DNA from 2 places in the Methylobacterium ajmalii genome. Region 1 is predicted to be linked to the other one. Evidence: predicted binding sites of a transcription regulator. Region 1 holds the regulator's gene; the other holds the start of a gene.
The links. The regulator LexA, encoded in region 1, represses DNA repair genes until DNA is damaged. The targets are predictions, from matches to a motif close to TGTTCNNNNTGTGTTCNG.
Positions count from the first base shown of each region.

Region 2: the regulator LexA is predicted to act here: its motif matches at 2,495-2,512, upstream of V3T34_RS25960 (DUF3072 domain-containing protein).

Region 1 covers NZ_JAZFXT010000002.1:24,554-32,023, forward strand. The annotation lists gene uvrB (excinuclease ABC subunit UvrB) at 1-2,418, shown strand, start outside; gene lexA (transcriptional repressor LexA) at 2,639-3,379, shown strand; gene V3T34_RS00370 (NCS2 family permease) at 3,516-4,871, opposite strand; gene V3T34_RS00375 (molybdopterin-dependent oxidoreductase) at 4,862-7,470, opposite strand, start outside.
Region 2 covers NZ_JAZFXT010000063.1:146,807-154,276, reverse strand. The annotation lists gene V3T34_RS25975 (nuclear transport factor 2 family protein) at 1-311, shown strand, start outside; gene V3T34_RS25970 (DUF1127 domain-containing protein) at 419-745, opposite strand; gene V3T34_RS25965 (LysR substrate-binding domain-containing protein) at 905-1,855, shown strand; gene V3T34_RS25960 (DUF3072 domain-containing protein) at 2,211-2,483, opposite strand; gene V3T34_RS25955 (branched-chain amino acid aminotransferase) at 2,715-3,602, opposite strand; gene V3T34_RS25950 (MarR family winged helix-turn-helix transcriptional regulator) at 3,943-4,449, shown strand; gene V3T34_RS25945 (response regulator) at 4,446-5,177, shown strand; gene V3T34_RS25940 (ATP-binding protein) at 5,180-6,550, shown strand; gene V3T34_RS25935 (NUDIX hydrolase) at 6,731-7,470, shown strand, end outside.

The DNA.
Region 1 (7,470 bases):
GAGGCGGTGGAGGAGCGCGGGTCGCTGGCGGCCGAGGGCGTCTCGGCGACGGTCGACGCGCTGACCAAGCTCCTCACCGAGGGCAACCCGCTGTTCAAGAACGGCGAGCTGTGGCGGCCGCACCGGCCGGAGCGGCCGCAGAAATCCGAGGGCGGCGTCCCGTTCCGGCTGAATTCCGAATTCACCCCGGCCGGTGACCAGCCCCGGGCCATCGCCGAGCTGGTGGCGGGCGTCCAGGGCCAGGAGCGCGACCAGGTGCTGCTCGGGGTCACGGGCTCGGGCAAGACCTTCACGATGGCCAAGGTCATCGAGGAGACCCAGCGCCCGGCCCTGATCCTCGCCCCCAACAAGACCCTAGCGGCGCAGCTCTACGGCGAGTTCAAGAGCTTCTTCCCCGACAACGCTGTCGAGTACTTCGTTTCGTATTACGACTATTACCAGCCCGAGGCCTACGTCGCGCGCTCCGACACCTTCATCGAGAAGGAATCGTCGATCAACGAGCAGATCGACCGGATGCGCCACTCGGCGACCCGGGCGCTCCTGGAGCGCGACGACGTCATCATCGTCGCCTCGGTGTCGTGCATCTACGGTATCGGCTCGGTCGAGACCTATACGGCGATGTCGTTCACCGTCAGCCTCGGCGAGAAGATCGAGCAGCGCCAGCTCGTCGCCGATCTAGTGGCGCTGCAGTACAAGCGCATCCAGTCCGATTTCGCCCGCGGCACCTTCCGGGTCCGCGGCGACGTGATCGAGCTGTGGCCGGCCCACTTGGAGGATCGCGGCTGGCGCATCGGCCTGTTCGGCGACGAGATCGAGGCGATCTCCGAGTTCGACCCGCTCACCGGCAAGACCCTCAACACGCTGAAGTTCGTCAAGGTCTACGCCAACAGCCACTACGTGACGCCGCGCCCGACCCTCCAGCAGGCGGTCAAGGGCATCAAGGACGAGCTGAAGTGGCGGGTCGAGGAGCTGACCCGGATGGGCCGCTTGATCGAGGCCCAGCGCCTGGAGCAGCGCTGCACCTTCGACCTTGAGATGATCGAGGCCACGGGCGCCTGCAACGGCATCGAGAACTATTCGCGCTACCTCACCGGCCGCAAGCCCGGCGAGCCGCCGCCGACCCTGTTCGAGTACCTGCCCGACAACGCGCTGGTCTTCACCGACGAGAGCCACGTCACGGTCTCGCAGATCGGCGGCATGTACCGGGGCGACTTCCGCCGCAAGGCGACGCTGGCCGAGTACGGCTTCCGCCTGCCCTCCTGCCTCGACAACCGTCCGCTGCGGTTCGAGGAATGGGACGCGATGCGCCCGCAATCGATCCACGTCTCGGCGACGCCGGCGAAGTGGGAGCTGGAGCAGACCGGCGGCGTCTTTGCCGAGCAGGTCATCCGCCCGACCGGCCTCGTCGACCCGGTCATCGAGGTGCGCCCGGCCCGCTCCCAGGTCGACGACCTGCTTGGCGAGGTCAAGGAGGTGGCGGCCGCCGGCTACCGCACGCTGGTGACGACGCTCACCAAGCGCATGGCCGAGGACCTGACCGAGTACCTGCACGAGAACGGCGTGCGGGTGCGCTACATGCACTCCGACATCGACACCCTGGAGCGGATCGAGATCATCCGCGACCTGCGGCTCGGCGCCTTCGACGTCTTGATCGGCATCAACCTCCTGCGCGAGGGCCTCGATATCCCGGAATGCGCCCTCGTCGGCATCCTCGACGCCGACAAGGAAGGCTTCCTGCGCTCCGAGACCTCGCTGATCCAGACCATCGGGCGGGCCGCCCGCAACGCGGACGCCCGCTGCATCCTCTACGCCGACCACATCACCGGCTCGATGGAGCGGGCGATGGCCGAGACCGAGCGCCGGCGCAAGAAGCAGCTCGCCTACAACGAGGAGCACGGCATCACGCCCCAGAGCGTGAAGCGCAACATCTCGGACATCCTGGAGAGCGTCTACGAGCGCGACCACGTCCAGGTCGATACGGGGCTCGCCAAGTCCGCCGTCACGGTCGGCCACAACCTCAAGGCGGTGATGGCCGACCTCGAGAAGCGGATGCGGACGGCCGCCGCGGACCTCGACTTCGAGGAGGCGGCGCGCCTGCGCGACGAGCTCAAGCGTCTCCAGGCGACCGAGCTCGCCATCGCCGACGACCCGATGGCGGCCCAGGCCGACGTCGAGCGCGACGCCGGCCGCTTCGGCGCCAAGCGCAAGCGGCGCGGCCCCGAGCCCCTGGGATACGGCCCCGGCGGCAAGGGCACCTCCGACGAGGGCACCCGCATCCGCCAGCCCGACCTCGACGACATGGGCCCGGGCACCGACCGCGAGGTGCCCTTCTCCTACGCCGAGCGCCCCACCGGCCGCTCGACGCAAGGCTTTCCGGGCCAGAAGCCCAAATACAAGGGCCGCAAGGGGCGGGGCTGACACCCGTCCGACGGGCCGGCGCGGCGGACAGTCCCGCGCCGGTCGAATTCCGGGAGGGGCCTGCCTCATCGTACGATCGACCCGCGACATCCCCGTCTATCACCCCGGTTGCTGCGGCCGTGCGCCGCTTTTTCGAAGCCGCTTGCGGAACACTTGCGGAACGCTTACCATGTTCGCGATTTGTTTCCGGAGCGCGGCAGCGCGGGGATGAGAGTGTCACATGCTCACGCGTAAGCAGTTGGACCTGCTCCGCTTCATTCAGCAGAGAATGCGCGAGACGGGCGTCCCCCCGTCCTTCGACGAGATGAAGGACGCCCTCGATCTCAAGTCGAAATCGGGCATCCACCGCCTGATCACCGCCCTGGAGGAGCGCGGCTTCCTGCGCCGCCTGCCGAACCGGGCCCGGGCGATCGAGGTGATCCGCATCCCCGAGACTGTGACGGGGCCGGCGACGGCTCCCGCGGCCGGGGCCGAGGTGGTGCGGTTCAACCCGAGCGTCGTCGAGGGCGGGCGCGCTCACGAGCCCAAGCGGCCCGCCGGCATCCCCGCCATGGCGACGGCCTCGGACGAGAACGGCCAGTCGGTCAGCGTGCCGGTGATGGGCCGGATCGCCGCCGGTACGCCGATCTCGGCGATCCAGAGCCAGAGCCGCACGGTGGCGATGTCGCCGGACTTCCTCGCCAGCGGCGAGCACTACGCCCTGGAGGTGCGCGGCGACTCGATGATCGAGGCCGGCATCCTCGACGGCGACCTCGTGGTGATCCGCCGCCAGGAGACCGCCAATACTGGCGACATCATCGTGGCCCTGATCGACGACGAGGAGGCGACCCTGAAGCGCCTGCGCCGCCGCGGCTCGTCGATCGCGTTGGAGGCTGCCAACCCGGCCTACGAGACCCGGGTGCTCGGGCCGGACCGGGTGCGGATCCAGGGCCGGCTGGTGAGCCTGGTTCGGAAGTACTGAGGCGGCGCTTCGTCTTCACGAAAAGGCGCGAGTTTCCCCTCTCCCCGCCCGCGGGGAGAGGGGAGAGCCCGCGCGCTACACCTTGCCCGGGCAGCCCTGCCGCGGAGGGGGGGAGGGTTGAGGACGGCAGCGCCCGTCAGTGCGCACTCCCCGTCGCCACGAACTTGAACAGGAACACGCCCGCGATCACCCACACCACCGGCTTCACCTCCCGGAAGCGGCCGGTGAGCAGCTTGATCACCGCATAGGTGATGAAGCCGAAGGCGACGCCGTTGGCGATCGAGTAGGTGAAGGGCATCAGGAGCGCCGTCACGCAGGCCGGCAGCACCTCGGTCAGGTCGTCCCAGTCGAGATCGACCAGCTCGTGCAGCATCAGGCAGGCGACGTAGAACAGAGCCGGAGCCGTGGCGTAGGCCGGGACCGAGCCGGCGAGCGGCGCGAAGAACAGGCAGGCCAGGAACAGGACCGCCACCGTCGCCGCGGTGAGCCCGGTGCGCCCGCCCTCCTCGACGCCCGACGCGCTCTCCAGATAGGCCGTGGTGCTCGACGTGCCGAGGAGCGAGCCGACGAAGATCGACGAGGAATCGGCCATCAGCGCCTTGTCGAGGCGCTCCATCTTTCCCTGCGTGAGGAGTCCCGCCCGGTTGGCGACGCCCATCAGCGTACCGGTGGCGTCGAACAATTCGACGAGGAAGAACACCAGGATCACGTTGAGCAGGCCGCCCGACAGCGCGCCGGTGATGTCGAGGGCGAACAGCGTCGGGGCGATCGAGGGCGGCAGCGAGGCGACACCCTGGAAGGTGTTGTCGGCGACGACGAAGCTCAACGCCGTGACGGTCAGGATGCCGGCGAGCAGCGCGCCGCGCACCTTGCGCACGGAGAGCACCGCGACGATCAGGAAGCCCAGTACCGCCAGCACCGCGCTCGGCTTGTGCAGGTCGCCGAGGGTGACGAAGGTCGCCGGGCTCGCCGCCACCACGCCGGCGCTCTTCAGCGCGATGATCGCCAGGAACAGCCCGATGCCGACCGTGATGGCGATGCGCATCGACCGGGGGATGCCCTCGACGATGATCCGGCGCAAACCCGTCAGCGTGACGACCATGAAGAGCAGGCCGGAGATGAACACCGCGCCGAGCGCCGCCTGCCAGGTGTAGCCCATCTGGAGCACCACCACGTAGGCGAAGTAGGCGTTGAGCCCCATGCCCGGCGCCAGCGCGATCGGGTAGTTGGCATAGAACGCCATCACCAGCGAGCCGATCGCCGCGACGAGGCAGGTCGCGACGAACACCGCCCCCTTCGGCATCCCGGCATCGCCCAGGATGTTGGGGTTGACGAAGATGATATAGGCCATCGTCAGGAAGGTGGTCAGCCCGGCGAGCAATTCCGTGCGCACGGTGGTGCCGTGGGCCGAGAGCGCGAAGGTGCGCTCCAGGAACCCGCTTCGGGAGGAACCGCCCGGCCCGGTCAGGCCGTCGTCGCGCTTCAGGTCCATCGCTTCTCCTCGCCGCTCTGGGTCGTGGTGCCGATCTGCCGGTAGATCCGGTCGGGTGTGAACGGCGTGGCGGTCAGCCGTGCGCCGGTCGCGTCCCGGATGGCGTTGGCGAGCGCCGCCGCCACGGGGTTGAACGGGCTCTCGCTCATCGACTTGGCGCCGAGCGGCCCGATGCCGTCATGGGTGTCGGCGAAGATCACCTCGGTGCGGGGCACGTCGGCGATCGCCGGGATGTGGTAGGTGCGGAAGGTCGGGGTCGCGACCCGGCCCTCGGCGTCGATCGCCAGGTCCTCGTACAGCGCGGCGCCGAGCGCCTGGGCGACGCCGCCCTCGATCTGGCCGCGGCACTGGACCGGGTTCATCACCCGCCCGGCATCGGCGGCGTGGACGCTTCGCAGGAGGCGCACCTCGCCGGTCTCGGGCCGCACCGCGACCTGGAAGCCCTGGACGTTGAACGCCACCGAGCGCGGGCTGCCGTCGGCATGCCCCACGGCCTCCGCGGGGCCGAGATCGGCCAGGGGTATCCGGGCCTCTCCCGCGATGACCGCATCGCCGTCGAGCCGGCATGCGGCGGGATCGAGCCCGAGCCGGGCGGCGGCGCGCCCCCGCAGCAGCGCGGCCAGGCTGTCCGCGGCGCGCCACGTTGCCTGGCCGGCGACCACGATGCCGGTGCTGCCATAGGCGCCGGTATCGTGGCTCACCGCGTCCGTGTCGCCCTGGCGCAGGACGATGCGGTCCGGCGTGGTGGCGAGAACCTCCGCGGCGATCTGGCCGTGCACCGTCGAGGTGCCGTTGCCGAACTCCACCGTGCCGACGCGCAGGACGTAGCGCCCGTCCTCGAGCGCGATCCGCGCCTCGGCGAAGTGGCCCCGCGGCGGGATGGTGTCGATCATGGACAGCGCCATGCCCGATCCCGTGCGCCAGCCCGGCGGCGCCGGAGGCGGGGGCAAGGCCAGGGCCTCCGCGACCCGGTCGAGGCACTGGTCGAGGCCGTAGCTGCCGTACTGCACGTCGTGCGGCTCCAGGCTCGTCGAGACCATCGGGTCGCCGGGGCGGACGACGTTGCGGCGCCGCAGCTCGAACGGATCGAGGTCGAGCGCCCGGGCGAGCTCGTCCATGGCGGATTCGACCGCGAAGATGGTCTGGCTCAGGCCGTAGCCGCGGAAGGCGCCGGCCGGCAGGGTATGGGTGTGGACGGAATAGCCGTCGACCCGCTTGTTGGCGCAGCGATAGACCGCGATCACCTCGTTGCAGCCGTGGTGCAGCACGCCGCCGGCATGGTTGCCGTAGGCGCCGGTATTCGACAGCACCTGGAGGTCGATCGCCGTCAGGGTGCCGTCGGCGCGCGCCCCGAGGCGCACCCGCACCCGCATCGGGTGGCGGGTGGTGGTGGCGGTGAACTGCTCGGTGCGGGTCAGCTCCCAGCGCACCGGCCGGCCGGTGGCCAGCACGGCGAGCGCCACCAGGTCCTCGGTCAGCATCTCCTGCTTGCCCCCGAAGCCGCCGCCGACCCGGCCGCACTCGACCCGGATTTTTTCGCGCGGGAGGTCGAACAGGGCGCAGAGGGCGTCGCGGGTGAGGAACGGCACCTGGGTGCTGGAGCGGATGACGAGGCGCCCATCGGCATCGCGCCAGCCCATCGCCGCGTGGGTCTCGAGATGGGCGTGCTGGACCCGCTGCGAGCGGTAGGTGCCCTCGTGGACCACGTCGGCCGCCGCGAGGCCCGCCGCGACGTCGCCGATCTCGCCATGTGCCTCGGCGGCGAGGTTGGGATGGGGATGGAGCGGCGGCGCGTCCTCGCCCGTCGGCCGCGCGCCGTGGACCAGCGGCGCATCGGGGTCGAGCGCTCGCTCGGGATCGAGGCAGGCCGGCAGCACCTCGTAATCGACCCGAAGCGCCCGGCAGCCGGCGGCGGCGGCGGCCTCCGTCTCGGCGAGCACCGCGGCGACGCGCTGGCCGACGAAGCGCAGGACGGGATCGAGCACCCGCGTGTCGCTGGCGTCGTCGGCGGGGTTCTCGTGCCGGGCGGTGGAGAACAGCCGGTCCGGCGCGTCCGCATGGGTCAGCACCCGCACGACGCCCGGCACCGCCAGCGCGGCGGCGGGATCGATGCTCACCACCCGCGCATGGGCGTGGGGCGAGCGCAGCACCTTGAGGTGGAGCGCGCCCGACAGGTCGTGGTCGAGAGTGTAGCGGGCGCGGCCGCTGACGATCGCGGCGCTGGCCGGGGCCGGGGCGCCATGGGGGCAGGGCGGCGCGGCCGGGCCGTCGCTGCCATCGATCGCGGATGCGCGGCCCTCGATCGCGGATGCGATCCCTTCGATCGCGGATGCGATCGACCGATAGCCGGTGCAGCGGCACAGGTTGCCCTTCAGGGCCGCCGGCAGGTCGCGGCGCTGGCCCTGGTCGAGGGCGGCGGCGGTCATGACCATGCCGGGGGTGCAGAACCCGCACTGGAACCCTTGCGCGGCGACGAAGGCCGCCTGGACCGGGTGGAGCGCGTCCGGCACCCCGTCGCCGGGGGCGCAGGGGCCGGCGAGGCCCTCGACCGTGGTGACCTGCCGCTCCGCCGCCCGGAAGGCCGGCACCAGGCAGGAAT
Region 2 (7,470 bases), on a different contig from region 1:
GTGACGCCGGGCGACGGGCGACCGCCCTGGCCGAGCTCTTCGTCGACGAGCCGGTCATGTACGAGCCCGCCGGCGTCGTGGAGGGCCGCGACGCGATCGCTGCGGTCGCCGGAGCCCTGCTGGAGCGGTTCGGCCCGAGCTTCCGCTTCGTGCCGACCGGCCGGGCCGTCGGTCATCATGGCCTGGGCTCGCTGTCCTGGCAGGCCGGCCCCGAGGGCGAGCCGGTCACCGTGACCGGGGCCGACGTGGCCGAGATCGTGGAGGGCCGGATCGCCCGCCTGTGGGTACTCCTCAACCCGCCGGTCGACTGAGGTCGCCCCCGATCGTCGCGCGATCCGGACAGGGTTGGCCCCTCTCCCGGCCTCGAGAGAGGAGCATGGCGCGCCGTCGGCCGGGCGATTCGGTCAGCGCAGGCGCCTCAATGCCCCCTCCCCTCCACCGCCTGCCCGTCCCGGGCGGCGACGCGCAGGCTCACGGGCGGCGGCGGGAGCTGGCGCCGGGTGCGACGTCGATGCACCAGGGGCACGGTCGGATCCTGCATGAACGGCAGGTCGAGGGCGCCCATCACGTCGTTGCGGGTCAGCCCGATGTCTTTCAGGCCGCGGTCGTCGAGTTCGGCGAGGCGGTAGGCGGCGCGGCGGTTGATCCACAGGACGACGATCCGCGCCACGATCTGCGCGGCCTTGCGGCCGTAGCCGGGCGCCAGCGCGAGAACACCGAAGAGGGGGGCAAAGCTGATCGTCATCGTGGTCTCCGGCGGGAGCTGTCGGCGAACCTCGTCATGCGCCGGCCATCGCTCTTCCGCTGCGTCCGTCATAGCGCCGCTTGGTCGATGCGTTGAGCGAATGCTTGAGATGTGTCACATCACGGGAATTGATGCAGGAACCGACGACGGAGCCGCCCGGTGCATCCCCTCGACATCGACCAGCTCCGCAGCCTCGTGGCGATCGCCGAGAGCGGCTCGTTCACCCGCGCGGCCGAGGCCGTGCACAAGACGCAATCCGCGGTCTCGATGCAGATGAAGCGGCTCGAGGAGCGGATCGGGCGCGAGATCTTCGTCAAGGCCGGGCGCGGCGTGCGCCTGACCGAGGACGGCGAGCGCCTGCTCGACTACGCGCGCCGCATCGTGCGGCTGCAGACCGAGTGCCTGGCGACCTTCGACGAGGGCGACCTGCCCGGCCGAGTGCGGCTCGGCCTGCCGGACGACTACGCCGACCGCTACCTGCCGGAGATCCTCGGCCGCTTCGCCCGGGCCCATCCGCGGGCCGAGGTCACGGTGGTGTGCGAGCCCTCCGACATGCTGGCCGAGCGGATCGCCGACGGCGACATCGACCTCGCCATCGTCACCGAGGCCAAGACGGGAAGCAAGACGGGAGGCAGGGCGGGGAGCGCGGCGCGAGGCGCCGGTCGGAGGGGCGTCGAGACGATCCGCACCGAGGCGCTGCTCTGGGTCACGTCGAGCCGCCACGCGGTGCACCGGGAGGAGCCGGTGCCCCTCGCCCTCGGGCGGCCGGCCTGCAACTGGCGGCTCGCCGCCATCGAGGCGCTGGAGCGCGGCGGGCGCCAGAGCCGGATCCTGTTCGTGAGCTGGAACTCCACCGCGGTCGGCGCCGCGGTGCTGGCGGGGCTCGCCGTCTCGGTCCTGCCGGAGAGCGCGCTGCGCTCCGGCATGCGGGTGCTCGGCCCGCAGGACGGCTTCGCGCCCCTGCCCGCCTGTCGGATCGGCCTGATGCGCCATCGGGCGGGCGAGCCGAACCCGCTCGCCGACATCCTGGCCGGGCACATCCGGCAATCGCTGGACAACCTCGCTCTCGACGGCCTCGCGCCCGACGCACCGGGGCTGGCGGCGGAGTGAACGCCGCGCGCCCTACTGGAGCGCGGCGAGGAAGCGGGTGCTGAGGTTGGTGAACAGGCTGCCGGCCGAGTTGCCGTAGACCGCGAGCGCTCCCGTGAGGGCCAGGAAGATCAGCCCGGCCACGAGCGCGTACTCGATCGCCGTCGATCCGGATCGCTCGTCCCGGAATGTCCGGACCGCCTCCGTTCTCCGCGCCCTGTCCCGCACGCCCCGCTCCCACGATCCGTCGGCGGCAGAGTAAGGAGAGACCTCCTCATCACAGGTTAACGCGACGGTCGAAACGGCCGGCAGGGCGCCCTGCCGGCCCGATGTGAGGGCGGAACCGAGATTTTCCCGGGTTCCGCCCCCCCGATCGTCAGGCCTTGCCGGTCTCCTTGCGCAGCGCGTCGATGCGCTGCGAGGCCTCGGCCTTGTCGAGATCGGGGTCGTAGGCGTCCTCGTCCTTGGCCTGCTCGGCCAAGGTCTTGAGATAGGACGCCTGCGCCCCGGTCATCGGCTCGGAGCCGGTGGTCCAGTCCTTGGGATCCTTGATGCGGTTCGAGGTGTCCTTGGGATCCTGCTTCGGGTTCTCGGTCTCGTGCTGCGCCTCGGCGTCGTGGGACTCGGCCTTCTTGGTCCTGGCGGTCATGGGGATCCCCGTGTTCCCTTAATGTTCCAGCCAGACAACGGGGAAGCCCCGGCTCGTGTTCCCGGCCGGGACGCCGGAACGCGGCTTGTCCCCGCAAATCACGGCCGCGGACGCGCGAAGGCCCCGGGCGGTCTCCCGCCCGGGGCCTTGTTCACGCGCTCGTCGTGGGAATCGAGCGGCCTTGTTTCAGGCCGGCACGATCCGGGCGGCCTCGCGTCAGGCCGCGTTGTTTCAAGCCGCCTTGGCCTTCGGCTGCACCTCGGCGGTGTAGTCGTCCATCAGGGTCTTGGTCATCGCCGCCGGGGTGAAGCGGTACTGGGCGATCTCCGAGACCGGGGTGACCTCGGCGGCCGAGCCGGTGATGAAGCACTCGGTGAAGCCCGCCAGCTCCTCGAGGCGGATGCGCCGCTCGACCACCTCGTAACCGCGGCGCTTGGCCAGCTCGATCACGGTCTGGCGGGTGATGCCGTTGAGGAAGCGGTCGGCCTGGGGCGTGTGGATCACCCCGTCCTGGATGAAGAACACGTTGGCGCCGGTGCACTCGGCGACGTTGTCCTCCCAGTCGAGCATCAGGGCGTCGGCGTAGCCCTTGTTCTCGGCCCGGTGCTTGGAGATGGTGCAGATCATGTAGAGGCCCGCCGCCTTCGAGGCCGACGGCGCGGTGCGCGGATCGGGCCGGCGGTACTCGGCGAGGTCGAGCCGGATACCCTTCATCTTGGTCGCCGGGTCGAAGTAGCTCGGCCATTCCCACGCCGCGATGGCGAGGTGGATGGTGTTGGCCTGCGCCGACACGCCCATCATCTCCGAGCCGCGCCAGGCGACCGGGCGGAGATAGGCGTCCTGGAGGCCGCTCTCCTTGAGCACGAGCTTCTTGGCGGCGTCGATCTCGGCGACCGTGAACGGGACCTCGAAGTCGAGGAGCTCGGCCGAGCGGCGCAGGCGCTGCGAATGCTCAGTGCACTTGAAGATCTCGCCGCCATAGGCGCGCTCGCCCTCGAACACGCTGGAGCCGTAGTGCAGGCCGTGGCTGAGTACGTGAATCTTCGCGTCCGCCCACGGCACCATGCGGCCGTCGACCCAGATGTGGCCTTCACGCTGGTCGAAGGGAATGACGGACATGACGATGATCCTCGTATGCGTTCGTTTCCGCCTGGCTGGTTCTCGCGCAACCTTCGTGCTTGAGCGGGGCGCGGGGCGTTCGTTCGTTTCGCCGGCGGGGTTGACGGGTATCAATGGGACTGAGATATGTCAACAAGACTGACATAAATGACGCGAGCCCGCGAAGGCTCGGTTCCGCCAAGAGGTGCGACCCTTGACCCAGGCCGCCCGGACCCGTCCGGACCCCATCCCGGACGCCGCCGACGAGGATGGACGGGCGGCAGGCTACTCCCCGGAGGGGCCGACGCAAAGATCGCCGGAACACGGCTCGCCGGACCGAGACCAGCCGGCCTACGACCTCATCGAGCTCTTGTTCTTCGCCTACCGCGACTTCGTCGCCGATCCCGACCGGATCCTGGCCGAGTACGGCTTCGGCCGCGCCCACCACCGGGTGCTGCACTTCGTCGACCGCCATCCCGGCCTCACCATCGCCGAACTCCTGGATATCCTGCGGATCACCAAGCAGAGCCTGAACCGGGTGCTGAAGGAATTGATCGAGCAGGGCTACATCGCGCAGCGGACGGGCACGAGCGACCGCCGCCACCGCCTCCTCACCTGCACGCCGCAGGGCCGTGCGCTCGCCCAGCGCCTCGCGGGCGTCCAGGGCGAACGGGTCCGGCGGGCGCTCGCCGAGGTCGGCCCCGCGCTCCGCGAGCCGGCGGGCCGGTTCCTGCTCGCGATGATCGAGCCGGAGGAGCGCGCCGCGGTGAGCCGGCTCATCGGCGGCGAGGCGCCGGCCGAGGTCCCGGCGGAGATCCAAGCGGAGATCCGGGCCGGGAGCCCGTCCGCCGACGGGGCCCGCCCGTGAGCGCCGGCCCCGCCCTCAGCCCCCGGGCCGAGCTGCCCGACCACGCCCCCCACATCCTGGTCGTCGACGACGACCGCCGCCTGCGCGACCTCCTCGCCCGCTTCCTCGGCGAGAACGGTTATCGCGTCACCGCTGCCGCGAGCGCCGCCGAGGCGCGGGCGCGGGGCCGCAGCCTGGTCTTCGACGCGGTGGTGCTCGACGTGATGATGCCGGGCGAGACCGGCTTCGACTACGCCCGCCAGATCCGCCTGACCTCGAGCGTGCCGATCCTGATGCTCACCGCCCGCTCGAACCCGAACGACCGGGTCACCGGGCTCGAGATCGGCGCCGACGACTATCTGCCGAAACCCTTCGAGCCGCGGGAGCTGATCCTGCGCCTCAACAATATCCTGCGCCGCAACGCGCGGGGCCCCGCCGACGGCACGGCCGCGCCGCTCGACGCGGTGCGGTTCGGGCCGTTCCAGTTCCGCATCGAGCGCGGCGAGCTCACCCGCGACGAGGAGGCGATCCGCCTCTCCGAGCGCGAGCGCGAGATCCTCACCATCCTGGCGCTCGCCCGCGGCGGCAACGTCGAGCGCGAGGCGCTGACCGGGACCAACGGCGCCGCCAACGAGCGCACCGTGGACGTGCAGATGAACCGCCTGCGCCGGCGCATCGAGGACGACCCGGCCAACCCGCGCTACGTGCAGACCGTGCGCGGCGTCGGCTACCGTCTGGTCCTGGACTAGCCGTGGCCACCCCCACCCTCGCCGGGACGCTGCCGACGCCCCGGCGGGCCTGGCGCCGGCTCGGCCGCGTGATCGGCGACCGGCTGCCGAAGGGGCTCTACGCCCGATCCCTCATCATCATCATCGCCCCGATGGTGCTGCTGCAATCGGTGATCGCCTACACCTTCATGGAGCGGCACTGGCAGCTGGTGACGCGGCGCCTCTCGGCCGCGGTGACCGCCGACGTCGCGGCCTTGATCGACATCTACGAGAGCTACCCGCAGGACAAGGGCTCCGAGACCCTGGAGCGGATCGCCAGCGAGCGGCTGAACCTCGACATCGACATCCTGGAGGGCGCCAAGCTCCCCGCCCCCGGCCCGCGCCCGTTCTTCTCTCTCCTCGACGAGGCCCTGTCCGACGAGATCCGGCGCCAGATCGCCCGGCCGTTCTGGATCGACACCGTCGGGCGCTCCAATCTGATCGAGATCCGGGTCGAGATCCCCGGCGGGGTGATGCGGGTGATCGCCCGGCGCAGCCAGGCCTACGCCTCGAACTCGCACATCTTCCTGCTCTGGATGGGCGGCTCCTCGATGGTGCTGCTCGGCGTCGCGATCCTCTTCCTGCGCAACCAGATCCGGCCGATCCTGCGGCTTGCCGACGTGGCGGAGAGCTTCGGCAAGGGCCGCGAGCTCGATTTCCGCCCCCGCGGCGCCCGCGAGGTGCGCAAGGCCGGCCACGCCTTCATCGAGATGAAGCGGCGCATCGAGCGGGCGATGGAGCAGCGCACGACGATGCTCAACGGGGTGAGCCACGACCTGCGCACCATCATCACCCGCTTCCGGCTCTCCCTGGTGCTGCTGCCCCAGACCCCCGAGATCGACGACCTGCAGCGCGACGTCGACGAGATGAGCCGGATGCTGGAGGCCTACCTCGCCTTCGCCAAGGGCGATTCCGGCGAGCCGGCCGCGGCCATCGACCTGCGCGCGCTCCTCGAGGACGTGCGCACCGACGTGGAGCGTCTGGGCGGCCACGTCTCTGAGGTGACGCTGGAGGGCCAGGCGACCGTGACGGTCCGGCCCGACGCCTTCCGGCGCTGCCTGTTCAACCTCGCCGCCAACGCCGCCCGCTACGGCGACACGATCGCGATCACCGCCCGCCAGGAGGCGCGCTGGCTCGCCGTCTCGATCGACGACGACGGTCCGGGCATCCCGGTCGAGCAGCGCGAGGAGGTGTTCAAGCCCTTCGTGCGCCTCGACGACGCCCGCCAGGATGCCGGCGGCTCGGGGCTGGGCCTCGCCATCGCCCTCGACATCGCGCGGGCACATGGCGGCGACGTGGCGCTGTACGACTCGCCGCTCGGGGGCCTCAGGGCGACGGTGCGGGTGCCGGCGTGATCGAGCGATGGGACGACCGTAGCGCGGTCGCCGTTCGGGCCGGCACCCCGCGGATGGAAGCGCGCCGGATCGCACCCTGAGGCTTCGTCAGGGCCGACGCTCCCCGCTGCGAGGCTCTGACAATAACCTTTTCGCACCGCTCCCCGTGTTAAGCCCCTGCCGGATCGGGAGGGCGGGACGATGAGCGAGGCGGAACCGAGTACGGCCCCCCTGGTCGGCCTCGCAGCAGCGATCCTGGCGGCGACGCTCGACGAGCCGCGGGTGCTCACCGTGCCGGTGGCCGATCAGCCCGAGGGCCGGACCGAGGGCCTGCCGGCCGGGCCGCTCGAGCCGGCGCATCCCACCCTGGAGCGGGGCCTGCGGGCCTGGGTCGAGCGGCAGACCGGCCAGAGCCTCGGCTACGTCGAGCAGCTCTACACCTTCGGCGACCGCGACCGGCGCCGGGGCGGCAAGGGGGATGTCGGGCTGCACGCGCTCTCGGTCGCCTATCTCGCCCTGGTGCGCGAGGCGCGGCCCGCCGCCGATTCGGCCTGGCAGAGCTGGTACCGCTATTTCCCCTACGAGGACCGGCGGGCGGGGCGCACGGACGACCTCGACGCCATCGCGGCCCGGCTCGCGGCCTGGGCCGAAGCCGCATCGAGCCCGGAGGTGCGCCGGCGCCGGGGCGACCGGATCGGCCTGACCTTCGGGGCGGCCGGCAGCGGCTGGAACGAGGAGCGGGTGCTGGAGCGCTACGAGCTGCTGTTCGAGGCCGGCCTCGTGCCCGAGGCCGGGGCGGACCTGGACGTGAGCCCCCTCACCGGCCGGCCGATGGCCCACGACCACCGGCGCATGCTCGCCACCGCCCTCGGCCGCCTGCGCGGCAAGATCAAGTATCGGCCGGTCGTGTTCGAGCTGATGCCGCCCGCCTTCACGCTGGG